Regions from separate parts of the Paraburkholderia sp. PREW-6R genome, predicted to be linked through region 1. Evidence: riboswitches for the same ligand, from Rfam matches in the RefSeq annotation. Region 1 holds a riboswitch; the other holds the start of a gene.

Evidence for each region. A riboswitch is a leader RNA that binds a small molecule or an ion and turns the genes downstream of it on or off. The one in region 1 is predicted to bind manganese.
Region 2: it holds a riboswitch for manganese, as region 1 does, so the genes downstream of both, AAGS40_RS11150 (TMEM165/GDT1 family protein) here and AAGS40_RS14890 (sodium:calcium antiporter) in region 1, are expected to answer to the same signal.

Annotation. Positions count from the first base shown of each region.
Region 1 is NZ_CP155073.1:3,355,012-3,362,592, reverse strand. Features, by position in the region: gene AAGS40_RS14910 (UvrD-helicase domain-containing protein) at 1-27, shown strand, start outside; gene AAGS40_RS14905 (c-type cytochrome) at 126-1,037, opposite strand; tRNA gene AAGS40_RS14900 (tRNA-Arg) at 1,342-1,417, shown strand; gene AAGS40_RS14895 (outer membrane beta-barrel protein) at 1,850-2,371, shown strand; yybP-ykoY riboswitch at 2,438-2,612, shown strand; gene AAGS40_RS14890 (sodium:calcium antiporter) at 2,710-3,720, shown strand; gene AAGS40_RS14885 (hypothetical protein) at 4,834-5,724, shown strand; gene AAGS40_RS14880 (DUF1254 domain-containing protein) at 5,746-7,185, shown strand; gene AAGS40_RS14875 (DUF1254 domain-containing protein) at 7,215-7,581, shown strand, end outside.
Region 2 is NZ_CP155073.1:2,560,905-2,568,485, forward strand. Features, by position in the region: gene AAGS40_RS11120 (AMP-binding protein) at 1-1,459, opposite strand, end outside; gene AAGS40_RS11125 (hypothetical protein) at 1,456-2,118, opposite strand; gene AAGS40_RS11130 (acyl carrier protein) at 2,118-2,369, opposite strand; gene AAGS40_RS11135 (phosphopantetheine-binding protein) at 2,373-2,672, opposite strand; gene AAGS40_RS11140 (lysophospholipid acyltransferase family protein) at 2,647-3,441, opposite strand; gene AAGS40_RS11145 (beta-ketoacyl synthase chain length factor) at 3,425-4,144, opposite strand; yybP-ykoY riboswitch at 4,645-4,854, shown strand; gene AAGS40_RS11150 (TMEM165/GDT1 family protein) at 4,872-5,444, shown strand; gene AAGS40_RS11155 (DUF4136 domain-containing protein) at 5,448-6,143, opposite strand; gene pepN (aminopeptidase N) at 6,415-7,581, shown strand, end outside.

The DNA.
Region 1 (7,581 bases):
CTGAAGGCGTTGTTGCAGAAGCCTTGAGTTTTATCGGGATGCGAGCTGAATTAGAAAACCCTGCCCGTGCTGGTGAGCACGCGGCAGGGTTTTTATTACGCCTTTCGACAGCGCGCGGTGCGCTTTTATTTCGCTGCGCTGACCATGTAGTCGACGGCGGCTTTCACGTCGGCGTCCGACGCATTCGAGCCGCCTTTCGCGGGCATCGCGCCCTTGCCGTGCAGCGCGTAGTTGTAGATCACGTCCATGGGGTCTTTCAGACGCGGCGCCCATGCTTCCTTGTCGCCGAACTTGGGCGCGTTCAGCACGCCGGCGGCGTGACATGCCTGACAAACCTGCTGATAGAGCGCCTTGCCGGCCTGCGATGCGTCCGCGCTTTGGGCGCCGCCCGCTGCCGGCGCGGCGGCTTGCGGCACGCTTGCCATGGCCGCCATGGCCGCGGCCGCCTGCGTCGCGGCGGTGTCCGATGCGCCGCCGGCCGCTGCCGCACCCGGTGCGGCGGCTGCGCCAGAACTCGCCGCTGCCGCGCCCGCCGCCGGCTGGGCCGGTTCGGGGAAACTCGCGCCGGAGTTGTTCGCCATGTACACCACGGCGCGGGCGATTTCGAAATCGCTGTAGTCGTCAGGGCTCGTGCCGCCGCGCGGCGGCATCGCGCCCTTACCCGCGAGCGCCGTTTTCCAGAGCGTGTCGAACCCCTGCGAGATGCGCGGCGCCCAGTCGGCGGTATTGGTGAATTTCGGCGCGCCTGCTGCACCGGACGCGTGACAGGCCGAGCACACAGCCTTGTACACTTCCTCGCCGGTTTTGTAGACGCGCGGTGCGTTGGCGTCGCGAATGTCGACCTGGGCCAACGGCTTGATGCGGGCGGTGACTTCGGCGTCCGACAGACTGTCGGTGCCGGCGCCGGTGCGCGTCGAGTTGTCGACGTAGACGGCCAACAGCACGATGATGACGATCGGCACAGCAAACCCGGCGATGACTGCGGCGATCAACTGCCCGGGGGTTTTGATCGGGGCTCCGTGGGGTGCTTCGCTCATGCTTGTCTCGTCTCCGTGTGTATGTGAGCGGTACAGCGTGACGGCAACTTCTTGTTCTTTATCAGTCACGGACGATTATAGACGCAAGATTTCGGCGGCGGCGAGCGCGGCAAAGCGCTGTTCAGCAGGCGTTTACCCGCATCGCGAATCACGAAGTGGCGCGCTGGAATAGTCGGAGAAACGGGCGAAATACGTCGAAAATGCACCGTTCAGGGCCGCCGGTGGACGGTTTGGACGAAACCGGGTATTCTTTCGGTCTCGCTTTGGCGTCGCATCCGTTCAGATGCCGCGCTTTCGTGTTGAAGCGCCCGTAGCTCAATGGATAGAGTACTGCCCTCCGAAGGCAGGGGTTGCTGGTTCGATCCCAGCCGGGCGCGCCAAAGGATTTCTAAAAGAAGGGCTTATGACCAGACGTCTAAGCCCTTTTTTATTTGTCCACGCGAAAGTGGGCGCGGTCGGCGATCTCTCCATTCGACCAGTTAAGCGGCCTCAATTAAAAAGCGGCACGCCTGAGCACTTTTCTGCGTCCTGGTTCATTCCTATCTTTGCAGCGCCCCACTCATTAAGCTACACCGCTCGGAAACATCAATCTTCTTGATTCTCAGCCTTCAAAAAAAACATAAGAAGTTTCCACATTCGTTTGCAGCATCTTCTCCAGCCTGCATTCCATCCCGGTAATTAGCATGCGTGGGCTATGCGGATTGCATAGCACAAGGCATACGATCAAGCGGCCCAGTTCACCCCGCCGCTCCTAATTCACCGTCAACACAGCGAAAAAGTTATCCGAAAGGATGGCGTTACGTCCGCAGGTCATGAATAAATTCATTCGTTTCATTTTAATCGCCTCATTTTCGATCCTCTCGCCACTGACGCAAGCGCAAACCGCACAGGCTCAAATCGGTCCGAGTGACTTTGCAGGTCCTTATGTCGGCTTCAAGGTTGGCACCAACACATCGAACGCAAGCGGCGCGATCAGCAAAGCGTCGCACACCACCGTCTTTCCGGGCATCACCGCGGGCTATAACTTCGACATCGGCCGCTTCGTCGTGGGCGCCGAAGCATTCGCTGATTTTCACCACGGCTCGACCACTTTCAAGGACGGCGGCATCGACGCGAAACTCGGCATGCCGCTCATTCAGTTCATGCCCTATGCCCGACTCGGGTTCACGTCGAGCTGGCCCGATAATCGGCTGCATGGCGGCCTGGGTGTCGAGTACAAACTGGCGAGGCAGATCAGCGCGGCGCTGGAATGGACGGCGGACTCGAGCCATCACGATGGCACGAAGCGCGTGAACAACAGCGTGACGATCGGTCTGCAATATCACTTCAATTAAGCTTCGAGCAGCGTGGCCCGCTTCCGTCCCCAAAAGCTTGTTGAAAGCGGGCCCTGCCGTTAAAATCCCCGGGTCATTGGGGAGTAGCCTTCCTTCTGTTTGAAGGAGAGCGCGTCAACATACTTGGCTTGCAGGCCATGGCGCGTTCGACCAGGTCGGTTTGGCGAGACCATTGGCGCACTGCTTCGTTCCGGTCGGACGGGTTGCGGTGCGTCATGGTTCGTTACCTGCGTCCGACCTCGGAGTTCTCCTGTGAAACGCCGTTGTGCCCCGCCCGTTCCTCCGCTTCGTCCCATTCGGTCACGCTACTGCCTCGCACCTTCGGTCAGGTCCGGCGCATGACGGGTCTCGTGTTCGAACTTGCAGTGATGCTGGTCGTCATCCTTGTGGCGGCCGAACTGTTCACCAACGCGCTCGAGCATCTCGGCGAGCGGCTCAGCATTTCCGAAGGCGTCACGGGTTCGCTGTTCGCAGCGGTCGGCACTGCGCTACCCGAGACGCTCGTGCCACTGCTGGCCATTGCGGGCGGCACGACCGACAGCGCTGTGAATCAGGAAATCGGCGTCGGCGCGATTCTTGGTGCGCCGCTGATGCTCTCCACGCTTTCCACCTTTCTGATGACGCTTGCCATTCTCGGCTCGCGCGGCGTCAGGGGTTGGGTCGCGCCCGAGCGCACCGGCTTCACACGCGACCTCAACTATTTTCTGTGCGCGTTCGTGCTTGCCGCGGGGGCAATGTACGTGCCGCACGAGCAAATGGTCGTGCGCGCGCTGTTCAGCGTCGCACTGGTCGGCGTCTACCTCACCTATGTGACGATGACGTTTCGCGCATCGAACGGACTCGTCGACGCCGGCCACGGTACCGAAGCGCCGGGCAGGATGCTGCTGTCGCGGCTTGGCATGCCGACCACGCTTGCGACCATCGCGCTCCAGTTGTTGCTCGCGGTTGCGCTGCTAGTGTGGGGCGCGGAGGGTTTCATACACGGAGTGCGAGGCGTCTCGCAGGCGCTCGGAGTCTCGCCGCTGCTGCTGTCGCTGCTGATCATTCCGATTGCCACCGAGCTGCCGGAAAAGGTGAACAGTATCTTGTGGATTCGTCGCGGCAAGGACACGCTGGCGTTCGGCAACATCACCGGCGCAATGGTGTTTCAGGGCACGTTGCTTCCGGCTATCGGCATTCTGCTCACGCCGTGGACGCCGCGTATCGAAGTTGTGACCGGCATCGTCATCACGCTAGCCGCCGCAGCGTGGCTGCGGGTCAACGTCCGCGAGCGCGGCGTGCCCGTGTGGGCATTGCTGGCGTGTGGTGCGCTATACGCAACGTATCTGGCAATCACGTTGAGCCGTTGAGCGGGCTCGAGTCTGACCGGGTCTGCAATTATTGCGGCGTACCAACGACTTGTCCTCGATATGCATTGTGATTGGGCGGCCGGGCTGTCATGAAACCTATCGGTGTCGCGCAACAGGTCAGCGAACTGAAATTGCCCAGACGCGCGCAGATTTATGATTGGCTGATGACAGCGTTGTGTCGCATGTTCGCGCGTCGACCGTGTTACAAATTTATCTGTATGACCTGTGAATTCGTTTGCTAGTATTCCGAAACGATTACATCGCCCTTAAAGCCCAGTCTTCCGCATGCTTCGTCCGATGCGGCGTCTCTCTTGTTTCCGGTTCAAGGAGCGTCCATGCAAGCACCGTGTCTCACCTCCTGACTTTCTGGCTTCGCCAGTTTCGCTGACTATTCGAGCAAGGGAGCAGTCGGCTGTTCGCGCAGCGGCTCAACGCTTCATTCTTCCGGTCCAGACAGGCGACCGGCTGGATGAACGCGCGTGCGAACCGAAGTGGCTTTCATTTCAAATTCGAACGCGAATGCTTTGAGTCAGTTTGCTTCTGGCAAAGGAAGGCGATCGCGCCAGGATAGACATACGAGGCGAGAAAATGGCTTACCGACGTATGCTTCTGCCGCAGTCGCGCCGCAGCGCAGCGCCCACCTTCGCATCGAAGCGAGCATCGGGTTGCGAGGCCACGAACGGGGCGGGCGCATGCTTTACGTTCGACGCAAACGCGCTCCACCATGGAGCCGACTACTGTATTGATCCGGCGTTGACCACATCCTTCAGTTTGGTCAATGAGTGCGCCGAGACAAACTGTTTTTACTCTGACGCCGGTCGATCGGATCATCATCTCAAAAGTAGGGCGCGCTACACTATCGCCACTGCAGATGAGCAGTTGTCGCCGGTCGGAAACGTCTGGCGGCTCGCCCTCAACAACCCGCGCCTTAACCTTCCGCCTCAAAGCGCAGAGCCGGTTCTTGCTCGGCACACTGAACCAAAGCCCGAAACCCCACGTCCCGCGTGGCATGCCCGCTCGCTGCCTGCTGATTCGACAGGCTGCATGGGCCGGCACCCGGACGCGGCGCCCGCTGCCCCGCGCTACGAGCGTATAAAACACGGTCCATGGAGCATGATGATTAGCTATCCTGAAATGTTGGAAATGGGCAAGCGGCATCTCACCAGGGCTTGCGTGCACGCAAGCCTGACCGTGCTCGCTTTGAGCGTGCCGCAGTGGGCGTCGGCTGCGGACAGTGACACGGCCCCGCCGAATGATGGCGCGGCGCCCACGCAGCCCGTGCAAACATCCGCAGACGACGCCAACAAGAGCAACAATCCACTCAATCTGGCGGCGTCGTTCAACGTCCAGAACTACTACACGCCTAGCGTGTTCGGGGCGAGCGCGCACACCAACGATCTATTGCTGCGTCCCACGATTCCGGTCGGCCCGAACAGCCTGATTGGCGTGCCCGAGATCTTCCGCGCGACGCTGCCGGTCAGCACGCGCCCCAGTCCGAACGGGGGCTACGACACCGGACTCGGCGACCTTAATCTGTTCGACATTTTCCTGCTGTCGCAGGGCGACGTGCAGTTCGGCGTCGGTCCGCTCGTCACTTTGCCGACGGCTACCGACCCAAGTCTCGGCACCGGCAAATGGCAGGCGGGTCTTGCTGCTGTCGCCGTGAGCGCGACGAAGGAGCGGCTCATCGGCGGCCTCGTGCAGTGGCAGCACTCGTTTGCCGGAGAAAGTGGGCGGCCCACGACGCAAACGCTGACGGCTCAGCCGTTTGGCATCTTCAATTTGCCGGGCGGCTGGTACATCCGGTCAACCGGAACGTGGACGTTCGATCTGCAGCGCGGCAGCTACTACATTCCCGTCGGTCTTGGCGCGGGCAAGGCCTGGAAAGGCGGATCAACGATCTACAACGCGTTTATCGAACCGCAGTATTCGGTGGCCCATTCGGGCTCCGGCGTGCCGAAGTTCACGATTTTCGCCGGACTGAACATGACATTTGGCAAATAAATCAACCTGAGAGATTGAGCAATGACGCTATTCAAACGCCAATACATTCACATTGTTATCGCGGGACTGACATTGGCCATGCTGCCGGTCGCGCAGGCATCTGCGCAAAGTGCCGCTTCGGCCAGTCCGCCGGTGAATGCGCCTGCGGCGTCGGTGACGGCATCGCCGGAAGAGGCACGCGCGATCGCCAAAGAAGCATTCCTGTACGCGTACCCGATGCTCTTCAACTACAAGACGCTCTACCAGCAGGCAATCGATCCGCACTCGAAGTCCTACATCGGCGGTTTTGGGAAGTTCCGCAATTACGCGCAGCCGTATGGACCGGAAAACAAGGAAATCGTCACGCCGAACAACGACACCCCTTACTCATGGGCATGGCTCGATCTGCGCCGCGAGCCTTGGGTGCTGTCGGTTCCCGCCGTGCCGGACAACCGGTATTACGTCTTTCAGTGGATCGACCTCTTCACCTATAACTTTGCCTATGTCGGTTCGCGAACCACCGGCAACGGTGCCGGCCACTATCTGTTCGCCGGCCCGAACTGGCACGGTGATACGCCAAAGGGCATCGACAAGGTGTTCCGTTCGGAGACGGACCTGATCCTGACGCTCGGCCGTACCGCGCTAAACGGCGCGAGTGACGTCAAGAACGTGCAGGCAATCCAGAAGCAGTACAAGCTCACTCCGTTGTCCGCGTTCGAGCATACGGCAGCGCCTCCTCCTGCCCCTGTGCTGACCTTCCCGAAATGGGATGAAAGCAAGGCAACCTCGATCGACTTCATTGCGTACCTGAATTTCCTTCTTCAGTTTACGCAGCCTCCTGCACCGTCGGAGCAGGCACTAATGGCGCGCTTTGCCACTATCGGCATTGCGCCGGGCGCGCCGTTCAACCCGTCCGCATTGCCTCCCCAAATTCGCGAGGCGCTCGAAGCAGGCGTCGCCGACGGTAAGGCCGCGCTAGCCGACGCCGAAAAGCACACAACTAGCTCGTTCAACCTGTTCGGCAGTCGCGAGGCGCTTAAAGACGACTACACCACGCGTGCGGTGGCGGCCGCCATGGGCATCTACGGCAACACGAAAGAAGAGGCCGTGTACGTCGGCACGCGAGTGAACGCGGATCACCAGCAACTGGTCGGCTCGCAAGCGTACGTGTTGCATTTCGACAAATCCAACCTGCCGCCCGCGAAGTTTTTCTGGTCCATGACTTTGTACGACTTGCCGGCGCGTCACCTCGTTGCCAATCCGATCCAGCGATATTCGATCGGCGATCGTACGAAAGGGCTGAAATACGGGCCGGACGGATCGCTCGATATCTATGTGCAAAACACCCGGCCGGCCGCGGCTGAAGAATCGAACTGGCTGCCTGCGCCGGAAGGGGCTTACGACCTCGTGATGCGGATTTACGGTCCTGACCAGCGCGTGCTCGACGGCAACTGGACTTTCCCGGTCCCTCAAAAACGCTGACCCACCGAATGGACGATCCGGAGTCCGACATGCACCGACAAACTGCCACATGGATTACGGCCGCCGTGCTCGCCGCGGTCGCCGCCCCGATTCTTGCGAAACCACAGCAGTACGCGTCCGCTGTCGCGCCGGCGAGCGAGGCTTCCATACCCGGCCCGGTGGCCGGCTATGCGATGTCCGTGGACTATGCGCGGCTCGTGGCGCGCCAGACCTATTTCTGGGCGTGGCCGCTCGTGAACGTCTACGGCCGCTTGCTCGCAATGAAACAGGTGCCGCAACCTGGTCTGAACGGCGGCATCGTGCCCGTTGCGCCGCCGAATCATCTATCCATGCTGCGCGACTATATCGAGCCGCAGGAGCGTTTTGTCGCGTGTCCTAATCAGGACGTCGTGTATG
Region 2 (7,581 bases), 790 kb from region 1:
GAATCGGCAGTCCCGGAAAATGGCCGGCGAAATGCGCGAGCGACGGCGGCACGCGCAGCTCGCAGTAGAGGGTGTCGCCGCTGCGTGCTTCGGCAAGCACTTCGACGCCTTCCACGCGCGGCTCGAAGGCCGCCGCCACCGCCGACACCGGCAGTTTGCCGCGCGCGTCGAAGGGCAACGCGGCGCGAAAGCGCCAGCGACGCGGCAGCACGACGACATCGAAATAATCGGCGAGATGACGGCGCAGCGTTTTTGCGAGCAGCACGCGGCCCTCGTCGCGCAGCGCCTCGCCGCCCGCTTCGCTTAGCGCTACCAGCGCGCCGATACGTTCGCGCGACACGCCCGCAAGCGGCACGATCGCGGCCTGCGCGACATACGGATGCAGCGCGAGGCGTGCTTCCAGTTCCGGGAGCGACACGCGTTTGCCGTCGAGTTTCAGCACGCGGTCGAGCCGGCCTTGCAAGCGGAAACGGCCCTGTTCGTCGAAGGCGATCCTGTCGTCGGTGCGATGCCAGCCGTCATGGTCGAGATGCGGCGAGCGCACGTTCAGCGCACCGTCTTCATCGCGCCTGACATCGACGCCGGCCACTGCCTGCCACGCATCGCCATGATCCTGACGACGCCACGCAATGCCGCCGGTTTCCGTGCTGCCATATATCTCCAGCGGCGCGGCGCCATACGCTGCCGCATAGGCCTGCGCGGCGTCCGGAGCAAGCGGGCCGCCCGACGAGAAAAACGCGCGTGGCGGCGGCGTCAACGCGGCAAAGCCCGGCAAGGACGGCCAGCGCGACAGTTGAGCGGGCGTCGACACGACGACCGCCGGGCCGCCATGCGCAAGCTGCGCCTGCAGATGCAGAGGTTCGATGCTGATCGCGCGATCGAACGCGCGCCCCGTCGCGAGCGGCCACAGCACGCGAAACAGCAGACCGTAGATGTGATGATGCGGCACGCTCGCCAGCACCGTGGCGTCGCCGATCAATCCGCCCCACTGTTTTTCGAGCGTGTGGACTTCGGCATTGAATTGCGCAAGCGTTTTGCGGATGGGCTTCGGACGACCGCTGCTGCCCGAGGTATAGAGCGTGAGCGGCGCGCGCGGATCGATCGGGTGACCGGGTTGAATCGCCGGAGCGGCGTCGACGCGCGACGGCAGACCGGCGTCGTTCAGCACGACGTCGTACGCGTCGGCAAGATCGGCGAGATAGCCGGGTGTCGCGTTCGATGGAATCACCGGCTCCTTGCCGCATGCAAACACGGCGAAGAGCGCACAGGCAAAGTCGAACGGGTCGTCGATACACAGTGCATAACGCTGGGCGGAGTGCCTTTGCACGAACGCTGTCAGGGCCGACACGCGCGCGCGGAACGCCGCGCGATCGAGCAGCGTGGCGCCGTCGCGGCAAACAGGCGCGCTCAGTGCGAGGTCGGCCTGAACGGGTGACAGCAGATCATGCAATGCGATCACGCGGCCTCCGAGCGCGCAGCACGCGGCAGCACCACCAGATAACGCCAGATCACCTCGCCTACGAGCAATACGCCGATGAGCCCGTAGGCAATCGCGCCGTTGTACAGCGACCAGGCCGGCCGGCTCCAGAAAAGTGCGGTATAGGCGGAAAACGTGCCGTTCAGCACGAAGAACCCGCACCACATCTGCGTCACGCGCCGCGTATGCGTGACCGCGGCCGGCGGCAGATCGGGATTGCCGAGCCGCGCGAATTTTTCGATCATCGACGGTCCGCGCACGAGCGTCGCGCCGAACGCGATCAGCAAGCCGAGATTCACGAGCGACGGATACAGATGCAGCAGCAACTCGCTATTGGTCAGCACCATGGCGACCGACGCGCCACTGAGCAAGCCGACCACCGCCCAGTCGATCGACGAAAGCCGGCGCAGCGACGTCGCCACCGGCCCGCTGCCGGCCCAGCGCTGCAGCCACAGAATCGCGAACAGCATGCCGCCGATATAGCGCGGCGTATCCCAGCGCCACGCGCAAAGAATCAGCGCGGGGTACGCGAGCTTGAGCAGGACCTGCAGCACCGGCTTCACCCGGTTGCCAGGCGCCTCGGGCAAGGTCGCGGCGGCGCGCTGCGCCGTCATGTGCGTTGGCGAGCGCACAGCCGGCATCAGCTTTGGGCGGCCAGCAGGGATTCGACGGCGTTGATCACGTCGCCGACGGTGCGCACCGACTTGAACTCGTCCGGCTTGATGCGGCGCCCCGTCATCTCCTGCAGCTTGATCGCGAGGTCGACCGCGTCGATGCTGTCGAGATCGAGGTCTTCGAACAGATTCGCCTGCGGCGTGACGCGCTCTGCGTCGATCGCGAAGTTGTCTTTGAAAATGGCGCGGATGCGCTCAAGGATCTCTGCCTCGGACACGATTTAATCCCCCTTGTTACCTGTTTCGTTTCCGGCGTGCGCCGCTTCCCGCTGGCTCGCGACCAGCGCCGCAAGCGTGCTGATCGAGCGGAAATGTTCGCGCGTGCGCTCGTCGTTCGCCGCGATGGTCAGTTGGTATTGCTTGCGCAGCACGATGCCGATTTCGAGCGCATCGATCGAATCGAGACCGATGCCGTCGGTATCGAACAACGGGGCGTCGTCGTCGATATCGGCCGGGCTCAGGTCTTCGAGATCGAGCGCTTCGATCAGAAGCTGTTTAATTTCCAGTTTTAAAGAATCCATAATCGAACAGGTGCTGGGTAATGTGGGCTTCAATGGCGCTCGTCACGCTGCGCGCCGCGAGAGCAGGTAGCGTGTCGTGCGGCGCGAGCGGCTCGACATCGAGCGGTTCGAGCACGTTCACGCGCATGCGGAAGGCGCGCGCCGGCACGTCGTACCAGCGCATCTGCTTCGTGAATGCGGGCGGATCGCAGTCCATCAGCACCGGAACGATCGGCGCGCCGACCTTCAGTGCCATGTGAGCAAAGCCGCGCGAAAAGGCGTGCAGCCGGTTCGGCGCGGGGCTACGCGTGCCTTCGGGAAAAATGATCATCGTGTAGCCGGCGGCAAGCTGATTCGCGCCGGCTTTGACCAGCTCTGAGGGGTCGGCATTGCTCACGTAATGCGCCGCGCGCACGATGCCCCAGAAACATGGATTGCTCCAATGCGCATTTTTCACGACGCAACATGCGTGCGGCGTCAGCGACAGCAGCACCATCACGTCGAGATACGTGGGGTGATTGGCCACCACGATCGCCGGGCCGCCCGTGCGCAACCGCTCGACGCCCGACGCTTCCACTTCCATCACGCCGATGCGTTGGAGCACCGCGACGAGAGCGCGAAAAAACCAGTGAATGACGCTCGTTACCGCACGTTGCCGCGTTGCGCGGTGCGGCCACAGCCACGCGAGCGGAAATACCAGCCCCGAGAACAGCACACCGCACACGCCGAACACCACGAAGGCCATGCCGGTTGCGCCGAAGCGCCACAGATAGTCAAGCCGCGCGGTCATGCCAGCTCCATTGCCATGCGGCCTGCGTGCCGCGCCATTGCGCCGGCTTGCCCGTGTCGAGGCAATGTTGCAGCGCCTGGCTCTGGGTCGGGAAGCATGCTGCTGCAGCTGTTGCGCCAATGTCGCGCGTAAGCGGCAGCGGCTCCGGCGCGTCCGATACGGCGCATACCAGCTCGCCCGTGGCATGAACGCTGTCGATCAGAATAGCGACCGCGCCGCCCTGCACTTCGTCTTCGATTGTGCCGTAGGCCGGGTCGGCCGGTTCGTCCGCGTAGACCAGCAGCACGGGCGCGGCCGGCTGGCACGCGTGCTGCGCATGCGCCTCCAGCAGACCGTAACCGAGCGTTTGCGCGCCCGCCGAGATTGCGCTCGCCGCCGAACGGTCGCCCCGCGCCATGCCGAACACGCCGGTCATCGCATTCAGCACGGACAGACTGAACGCCGTGGGCGACACCGGCTCGGCCGCGCTGATGCTGCGCAAAATGTCGGTGGTGCGCCGCAGTTCGCCGTGGCGCGACGCAAACACGACGCGCGCCTCGTTCTGTGCGACGCAATCGTGCGCAACCTTTAACGCAACCTTGGACAGCGTGCTCAGACGACGTCGCACGATCGGCTCGATGAAGCCAATGTCGGGTGCGGCGAATGCGGCAGCAGGCCAGCTAGACCAGCGAGCGACCGGAATGGTCCAGTGCAGATCGGGCATATCGGTGTTCGCGCGTAGAAGCGAGGAGAGACTGAAGCGTGCGACGGAGGACACCGCCGTCAAAGCGTGTACGCACCGCGCGGTCCGGCAATCTCCAACCGGACGGCAACCCGGTCTTGTAATAGAGGGTTCAGCGATTTAACGGCGGCTCGCCGCATTTATTTAGGCGAACGTGCCAGTTGTGCTGGTGGATCGCCCCGACCTCGTTATGGTCGGCGGAATCATACTTAATATTCTGAATTAAATCAGCCCTGAAAGAAGTATCTATCTGTAATCGATATTTCGAAGAGCACAACAGCCGTCAGCGCGGTGCCGCAACGGAGTTCGAGAGAATTCGGGTGTTGTGATTACCCGTCATTGCCGTCTTTCCCAGGAGGCACGCGCGATTCCCTGTGTTATTGACGGCCTGTTCCATCGGTTGATTACTTTCGGTTTGCTTTCCATTTACCTGTCTTAACCCGGAACATAGGGATTGTGCGCAAAGCGGCCCCTGCTATACTCCGTCCCTCATTGGGGAGTAGCCGCCTCGTGCGCACGTCCGCACCGCCTTCCTGGCGTGCGTCGAACCTGCGATTCGCGAGGGCGCCTGTCAACAGACCTGGCCGTGACGGCCATGGCAGCCGCAGCCTCTGGCCTGGCGAGACCGATGATCCACACGCGCCGCAACAGGGCCCGGCGTGTCGTGGGTCGTCGCTCGTCATATTCCGGCTCGGGGAATCAACACAACGTGGATCACGCTTTTCTCATTTCGACCGGAGCGGTCGCGCTCGCTGAAATCGGCGACAAAACGCAACTGCTCTCGCTCGTTCTGGCCGCCCGCTATCGCAAACCGCTTCCGATCATTCTCGGCGTGCTCGCTGCCACGCTCGTGAACCACGCCTGCGCCGGCGCGCTCGGTGCGTGGCTCGGATCGCTGCTCACGCCGACCATCATGCGCTGGGCGCTGGCGGCGTCGTTCATCGGCATGGGCTTGTGGATTCTCGTGCCTGACAAGCTCGACGACGAGGAAGCCAACACCAGCCGCACGCATTTTGGCGTGTTCGGCGCGACCGTCGTGACATTTTTCCTCGCCGAGATGGGCGACAAGACGCAGATTGCGACTGTCGCGCTCGCCGCTCGCTTTCACGATTTTTTCGGCGTGGTGGGCGGCACGACGCTCGGCATGATGATCGCGAACGTACCGGCGATTCTGCTTGGCGACCGCTTCGCCCATAAGCTGCCGACGAAAATCGTGCACGGAATCGCCGCGGTCATGTTCGTGATTCTCGGGTCGATGGCCCTCTTCGGGGTGGGCGTCTAGCGACTATTGCACCACCTTCGCATCCGACGCGGGCGCGGGCACCGCTGCGCCCGCCGCGGCCACCTCGTTCGGCGCGCCGCCCGCCTTGTCGAGCGGAATCTTCACGGTATGCACGACGCCATTGCCCAGCGGGAAATCGGCCAGCGCGCTACGCGCGAGATACGGCATGGCCCGCACCAGCGACGACTCGCCGCCCGAATTGCGCGCGGTCACGTTATAGACCTCCTTGCCGGTGGCGCGCTCGGTGATCCGCACCCCTAGCAGGTGCGTGAAGACCGGATAGCTCTGGTTCACGTAACCGGCCGGGAACGGACCCCACGGACCCCACGGGTCGAACGGCCGGCCCCAGCCCCAGTAAGGCGACGGCCAGGGGTTGTAGTAGACCGGCTCGGACACCGTCACCATGTCGGAACGGATGCCGTAAGCAAGCCCGACCAGATAATGCGCCTGCGACGACTCGACCTCGCGGAACGCATGCGCGGCGAGCTCGTTCGCCACGATGCGCTCGTAAGTGGAGAGTTCGAGATTGTTCTGCTGGCTGGCCGCGCGGGTGAACGCGTAGGTTCGGGTGGCGTCGTTGCCGCTCCAGTCGGAGAAGGCTGTCACCTGCGTCGTCACGTAGGTCGTGCAGCCTGACAGCAGCACGGTCAGCGTGGCCAGCAGCCATGCGGCGCGGCGGGTCATGCAGTCGAGTTTCATGGTCTGCCTCTTAGTCTTCCCTGTGTCTTCCATTATGCTTTTTGATAAGCGCTTCCGGTTGCCGCCTCTGTCGACGGCCGGGATCGCGCGCGGTCAAAGGCCGCCCCACCCCGGTTTTGCGCGCGTCGGCGCCCGATCATACGCTGACCCGACGGGTCGGTAAAAGGTTCGACCCGCACGATCGGCCGAGGCTTTGTACAATGGCTCGACAAGCCCGGCTCGCGTGCCAGAAGCGCGCCCGCCGACACGAGTTCCATCACTACAGAACGCCATGGCCGATACCGAAACGCCCAATGTGATACGCCGCGCCGATTACGCGCCGCCCGCTTTCCTGATCGACACCGTCGCGCTGGAGTTCGATCTCGTCCCCGAACGCACGGTCGTCAAGAATACGATGCGCGTGCGCCGCAATCCGGACGCGTCGCGCGCCTCGCATCTTGCGCTGATGGGCGAGCAACTCGAATTCGTCGGCGCCGAAATCGACGGCAAGCCGTTTCCCAACGCGCATGCGCACGAGCACGGCCTGTTGCTCGATAACGTGCCGGACAGTTTCGAACTCACGCTCACGAGCGTCTGCAATCCCGCCGCGAATACCACGCTGTCCGGGCTGTATGTGTCGGGCGGCAATTTCTTCACGCAGTGCGAGGCCGAGGGCTTTCGCCGCATCACCTACTTCCTCGACCGGCCCGACGTCATGGCCACTTTCACGGTGACGCTGCGCGCGAGCAAGGCCGACTATCCGGTGCTGCTGTCGAACGGCAACCTGATCGAGGAAGGCGACTTGCCGGACGGCCGCCACTTCGCACGCTGGGAAGACCCGTTCCGCAAGCCGAGCTATCTGTTCGCCCTGGTCGCAGGCAAGCTGGTCGCACTCGAAGAACGCATAAAGAGCGGCTCGGGCAAAGACAAGCTGCTGCAGGTGTGGGTCGAGCCGCACGATCTGGACAAGACCCGTCACGCCATGGACTCGCTGATCCATTCGATCCGTTGGGACGAGGAGCGCTTTGGGCTGGAACTGGATCTGGACCGCTTCATGATCGTCGCCGTGAGCGACTTCAACATGGGCGCGATGGAGAACAAGGGGCTCAACATCTTCAACACGAAGTACGTGCTGGCGAACCCCGAGACGGCAACGGACACCGACTTCGCCAATATCGAGGCAGTCGTCGGACACGAGTATTTCCATAACTGGACCGGCAACCGCGTCACCTGTCGCGACTGGTTTCAGCTCAGCCTGAAAGAAGGCCTGACCGTGTTCCGCGATCAGGAGTTCTCGGCCGACATGGCCGGTGGCGCAACGGACGAAGCCGCCCGCGCGACCAAGCGGATCGAGGACGTGCGCGTGCTGCGTCAGATGCAGTTCGCCGAAGACGCGGGCCCGATGGCGCATCCGGTGCGCCCCGAGAGCTACGTCGAGATCAACAACTTCTACACGATG